DNA from 2 places in the Bacillus sp. UNC322MFChir4.1 genome. Region 2 is predicted to be linked to the other one. Evidence: a T-box and tRNA genes for the amino acid it is inferred to sense, from the RefSeq annotation. Region 2 holds a T-box; the other holds one or more tRNA genes.

Region 1 (3,305 bases), on a different contig from region 2:
CGATAAGTAAAATATACTGCGAAGCGTTCGTTCCTGCCAGTAATACAACGATAAAAAAAACAGCTAATGTTGTTACACCGATGCGAAGTAAAATTGTACGATCTACTCGTTTCGCTAGTTTTCCGGCAACAAGAAAAGTCAACGGCTGTAAAACAACGCTTGCTAAATTATAAAAGCCAATATTCATAAAGTCCTTCGTTTGCTTCCATAAATAAATATTAACAAACGTATTGGACAACGAAATGGCCAACGTATATAACCCGCCAATTATGAGTAATAAAACTAAATCACGATTCACCTCAACATCGCCAACTAAATGTTTCCATTTCATATAAACTCTCCTTTACTTCATGTTCTAGTCTTCCAAAGAAGGTCACAATTATGTAAAGAAGAAAAGCCGAAAATAAAACTTTCATGAGTAAACGTTTTTCTCATTAATATATAAATACAACTTGAAAAACCAACATAAAAACCACTTTTTTTAGATGGGCAAGAGTGTCCGGCCATGCTTGGAGCGATCAGGACCCTTTTCTGCCACATGCGTTATTTAAAACAAAGAGAGAAGGCAAGTGCACATTATGGTGTATTCTGTATAGCAGCAATTTGTATGTTAGTAAATCAACTTGAACTGTATATATTAAGGTGAGCCAATCAACTCTCCAAAAAAGAGCAAACAAAAAAACTAGGAGAAATTCCTCCTAGTTTTTACATTTATTATTATTTTGCGTCTTGGTAACGTTTTTCAATCGCATTCCAATCTACAACGCTCCAGAAAGCATTGATGTAGTCAGGACGACGGTTTTGGTAATGTAAGTAGTATGCATGCTCCCAAACGTCTAATCCTAAAACTGGCGTTTTGCCTTCCATTAATGGAGTATCTTGGTTTGGTGTGCTTGTTACTTCTAATTCACCATTGTTTACAACTAGCCATGCCCAACCAGAACCGAAACGAGTTGCGCCTGCTTTTGCAAACTCTTCTTTAAATGCATCGAAGCTACCAAATTTCGCTTCAATTGCACTTGCAAGTTCACCTACTGGCTGTCCGCCTCCATTTGGAGAAAGAATTGTCCAGAATAAAGAGTGATTTGCATGTCCACCACCATTATTGCGTACTGCTGTGCGAATTGCTTCTGGCACTTCGTTTAAGTTTGCTACTAGCTCTTCAATGCTTTTTTCTGCTAATTCTGCATGTCCTTCTAATGCCGCATTTAAGTTTGTTACGTATGTGTTGTGATGTTTTGTATGATGGATGTTCATTGTTTCTTTGTCAAAATGAGGTTCTAACGCATCATACGCATAAGGTAAATTTGGTAATTCATGTTTTGCCATTGTTATATTCCTCCCATTGTATGTATTGCCGATAATGACTTGGCATACAAATTCATTTTACCCTAATTACATAAGGGTGAAAACAAATTTAACGTATTGCCTCGCTAACATTAAGGTAGCAAATTTCCCATTTCTTTTCAAACGAAATGCTCATACATTTCGCAAAAAAAAAGCTCCCTTCTATAAGAGAGCTTTTCCGCTATGTATCAATATGCGAAATGGATATGGACCCTGTAGGACTCGAACCTACGACCGGACGGTTATGAGCCGTCTGCTCTAACCAGCTGAGCTAAGGGTCCGTAATATATGAGCAGTCATCAACCATACACTCTAATCAGTTAAACTTCGATGGTATATTATATGTAAAAATGTAAGATAAATTTACCATATTAAAAAGAAATGTGTCAATTGTATTTTCACATGCAACATGATATATCTTGTGATTCCTTAAAAACATACGTTACAATGAGATTATAAATCAATATATTTAATGAAGGAAGTGAATGCATGTCCATATTTATCCAGCTGTTTAAAAGCTTATACGCACCAAAAGAAATGGCACTTTTTCGTTTTCAAAAAATCGGAAAGACGATTCTTTACATAATGTTACTCTGTCTGCTTGCTACCGTTCCAAAAACGATTTTACTTGGAGACTTCATCCATGAAGGCATTAATTTAATCGATCGTTCTATCGAAAAAGATGTGCCTGATTTTAAAATTGAAAACGGTGAACTTCACGCAGACATTAGTAAACCAATTATAAAAGATGAAACAGATTTTATTTTTGTATTTGATCCAAACGCAACAGATACAAAGGCTTATCCAAACCGCGATGGTATATTCATTTTAAAAAATAAAATGGTTTCAACGGCACAACAACAAACACAATCCTTCCCATATAGTGATTTAGGAAATACAACTTTTGAAAAGAAAGATGCAAAGGAAATCGTTTCATTCATTGATAGCATCTCTTCAGTTGCTATATTCTTAATCGGGATATTTATTTACTTATTCGAACTATTCATTACTTTTCTTGGTGTTTCACTATTGGCATTTATCGGCTCTGCAATGAGCGGAGTTCGTAAATTATCTTACAAACAAGTTTGGACTTTAACTGCCTATAGTTTTACAATCCCGACTATATTCTTTATGATTATGGACTTATTAAAAATAAATGTTCCATTCTCATTATTTATATTCATTGGTGTTGTTCTCGTCGTTCTTTATTTAACAATAAAAGAAGTGCCAAGACCAAAAGAAAAAAATTCACTATAAAAAATGCCCTCAAGGCATTTTTTTTTTGGACAAGCATATATTTCTCTACAAAGGAGTGGAAAAATATGAAAAGGCTTGGCGGTGTCTTGTTACTACTTGTTCTCGGTTACGTCTTGTACTATGATATGACAATCGGCACGTTACCGTTGCTTCATACATATTCCAAAACAAAAGAAACCTCAGCTAAAGTTGCAAATGATAAGCAAAAAGAAAATACATCACAGGCAAAATTTAAAGTCATTGAAGTAAAAACGGGCGATACTGTTCTCTCCATTACAGAAGAAATTAACAAGAAAAAAATCCCTTCTATTGAAAAGGTTGTTACGGATTTCAAAGACTTAAATCAAGACAAATCTCCAGCAAAATTACAAGTCGGAAAAAAATACAAATTCCCCCTCTACCAGTAATAACATCACATAATTCTTGTCAACTGTAGTAAGGCGCTGATACAATAGGAAAAGTGAAACTATATAAATACAAATTGAAAAATCAAAATGGATTTATATAGACATTTTGCTTCACCAGATAAATACTGCATACAATATAACTGTGTTTATCTACAAAATAAGAAACTTCTTTTATAAGGAGAGCGATCTATTCGTGAATGAAATAACTCATCGTACAAAAACACGTCCTGTTAAAGTTGGAAATTTAACAATTGGCGGTAATAATGAATTAATTATACAAAGCATGACAACAAC
Region 2 (3,305 bases):
TTCATTGTTTCACCGCATTTTAAACAACTGATTTTCACTTTATCTACATACGGTTTATGCAGTTCAATATTTTCATCAACCGTGCCAATTGCATATTTTCTTAATTCTTCAATGCTTTTCGGCGCAAATTGATAATGACAAGCCTCACACTCCCACACATTAAGCGGTGTACCCCAATATCGTTTTCGACTAATGTTCCAATCAACCATGTTTTCTAAGAAATTACCAAACCGGCCATGTTGAATATGCTCTGGATGCCATGTTACTTCATTATTATTTTGTAAAAATTGCTCTTTTAAAGCAGTTGTTCGAATGAACCAGCTTTCATTTGCATAATAAAGTAGCGGTGAATCACAGCGCCAACAATGCGGATAACTATGCTCATACTTCTCCTTATGATAAAGAAAACCATGCTCAGCTAAATAGCGAACAATATCAACATCACACTCTTTTACAAATTTCCCTTGTAAAAAAGGAACTTCGGATGTATATTCTCCCTTCTCGTTGACAACATTCACAAATGATAGACCATGCTCTTGGACTACCTTATAATCATCTTCCCCGTATGCAGGTGCAATATGAACAATTCCAGTACCGCTATTAGCTGTGACAAAATCAGCATTTACGACATAATGACCATTTGTAACTTCTGCAAATTGAAATGGCGGTACGTAAGAAAGGCCTATTAACTCACTTCCCCTGTGAACAGATAGCACGTTATACTCTTGCTGCAGTACATCTTTTGCTAACTCTTTCGCAACAATATATACAGCATCTCCTTGCTGGGCCCTCACATATTCCATCTCAGGATGAACTGCTAGCGCTACATTAGCTGGAAGCGTCCATGGCGTTGTTGTCCAGCCGAGAATATACTCGCTTTCCCGATCTGTAAGCTGAAATTTAACTGTTACACTTAAATCCTTCACCGTTTTATATCCTTGCGCAACCTCATGTGAACTCAATGACGTTTGGCAGCTTGGGCAATATGGAGAAACGCGGTGACCTTTATACAGCAATCCTTTTTCATGAATCGTCCCAAGAACATGCCAAACACTTTCAATATAGGAATTATCTAACGTGATATACGGCGCATCCATATCAACCCAGTACCCAATACTCTCTGTAAACTCACGCCACTGCTTTTCATACGTAAATACACTCTCTTTACATTTTGCTAAAAAGGCTTCTACACCGTACTTTTCAATATCATGCTTACCAGAAATACCGAGCTGTTTTTCAACGCCTAATTCCACTGGTAATCCATGTGTATCCCACCCAGCCTTACGCACCACTTCATATCCTGTCATCGTTTTATATCTTGCAACTAGATCTTTAATGGTCCGCCCTAGGGCATGACCGACATGCGGAAGTCCATTCGCAGTTGGCGGTCCTTCATAAAATACGAAAGATTGTGCACCTTCACGATTTCGAATCGATTGCATAAAGGTATCCTGTTCATTCCAATGCTTGCGAATTCGTGCTTCTCTCCTTACAGCTGCTTCTTTCACATCTACCTTTTTCATCTACAATCACTCCTTAAGAAATAATTAAAAGTACACAAAAAACCCGTCCCTAATGATTAGGGACGGGTTTACCCGCGCTACCACCCTACTTCTATTGATCAGTCGTTCATCAATAGCACTCAGCAACGTACAATCATACGCGTTCTTTGTAACGGTAGACAACCGTTCGAACTTACTATGTTCAGTTCGACTCCTCGGAGATGATTTTCAAATATATACCGAACACCGGCTTTCAGCAAAGCACCGGCTCTCTGGGGAACAGTAATACATTCTACTCGTTCTCGTCATCAGATTTGTATACTTTTATTATCAGTTATTTTATTCCAATAGAGCACCAATTGTCAATTAATTTAGAAACTTTTTCTGAGTTGCATTTATTTCATCTTTTTTTATTCTACACCTTTAAACGTTACACGAATAACAGCATGCCGCATGGTTAAACTACTGAAAGAACCAAAGATGGTTATTATCAGGAAAAGTGGTGTTTTTATGTCAGATTTTTTAGAGCCAATTGAATATGAAACAGGTACAGCAATTCAAACCTTCAACATTATAGAAACAAACGTTATTACTGATGGATATGAGGTGCTGTTGAATATCGATTTAGACAGTGGCTACGAATTAGAAAATGTGAGAATGCAAATTACCAATGAAGAATTAGCAGGATACGAAACAAATGATATTCATGAAGGAGTAAAATATGCGTTAGGATTTTTTGATAATTAATTATATGATGTTTTTACTTTCTTATTAGCCGTTATTCCCCCTGTTTTGGACGCTTATTAAAATAGTCTTTTCTTGTGATACCGAAACAATGGGACATTTTTTGTACAAAGAAGAAAACATTCTTTAAAAACAACATGACGAAATAAAGAGAAATTTTTTGAAACAATCATTAAAAATAGTATGTATCTAAAATTTATTTCGTTGAAATACTGATTGACACTAACCTTTTTTATTCATCCATATAAAAAGGTAGAGTTATTAACTCTACCCATTAATTTAATATGAAATAGCTCGTCTATTTTGTGTAGACCAATTGTTATAAAAGTCAGACCAATACATAGAAGCGTTTTTCTCACCAGTCCAAGGATCGTTATAATAAAAATAGTTTTCATCATACCCTACAAGCGTAATAGCATGGACTGTAAAACCATGCATAGTCATCCAAACTACAACAGGTTTCCCAGCGTCTAAATTGCTTTTTATTTCCAAACCAGTTAGATTTACTGCACTGCCTGTGTATTTACGTACTAAATCCATTAAAGCTGGAGGATATATAGTCCAACCTTTACCGAAAGGATTTCCTACAAAACCTTGATTTGGATCAAAACTAGAATATGGCATTTCGTATGCAAGTTGAACTTTATCTACGTTCGCACCTGCATATTGTAACATCATCGCTACTGACGTTATCTCACAACCGGATACTAAATTCCTTGCTGGAATATAAGGGTCACGTTGACTAATAATTGGTACATCCAAATACGGGTAAGCAGAACCTTGTACAACTGCTCTACTATCTATCCAATTTAAATTACCTTTAGAGTTTTTAAAACCATACCATGTGACACCATTATAATTTACAGATAATTTCACATTCAAGTTTTTATGAATAAAATCTGAAGCCGAACCTACAAAAGAAGCATTTTGCATTCCGTAAGGTCTAGTCCATACTGCATGACCTTGATTATTTTCTATATGATAAGTCTCATTCATTTCTATTATGTTAGATGCATTAGAAACTGTTTTAGAGTCAATCCAACCAACTTCTTTACCGTC

The links. A T-box is a leader RNA that pairs with one kind of tRNA and senses whether it is charged. The one in region 2 lies ahead of ileS (isoleucine--tRNA ligase), so its partner is inferred to be a tRNA-Ile.
Region 1: it encodes a tRNA-Ile, which carries the amino acid that the T-box ahead of ileS (isoleucine--tRNA ligase) is inferred to sense. The anticodon was not compared.

Annotation. Positions count from the first base shown of each region.
Region 1 covers NZ_JQKQ01000001.1:514,488-517,792, forward strand. Annotated here, with positions in the region: gene BR72_RS02640 (MFS transporter) at 1-331, opposite strand, end outside; gene sodA (superoxide dismutase [Mn]) at 718-1,329, opposite strand; tRNA gene BR72_RS02650 (tRNA-Ile) at 1,555-1,628, opposite strand; gene BR72_RS02655 (DUF1189 domain-containing protein) at 1,837-2,604, shown strand; gene BR72_RS02660 (hypothetical protein) at 2,670-3,011, shown strand; gene ispG (flavodoxin-dependent (E)-4-hydroxy-3-methylbut-2-enyl-diphosphate synthase) at 3,205-3,305, shown strand, end outside.
Region 2 covers NZ_JQKQ01000033.1:10,510-13,814, reverse strand. Annotated here, with positions in the region: gene ileS (isoleucine--tRNA ligase) at 1-1,508, opposite strand, end outside; T-box leader at 1,579-1,820, opposite strand; gene BR72_RS13410 (hypothetical protein) at 2,013-2,249, shown strand; gene BR72_RS27675 (GW domain-containing glycosaminoglycan-binding protein) at 2,526-3,305, opposite strand, start outside.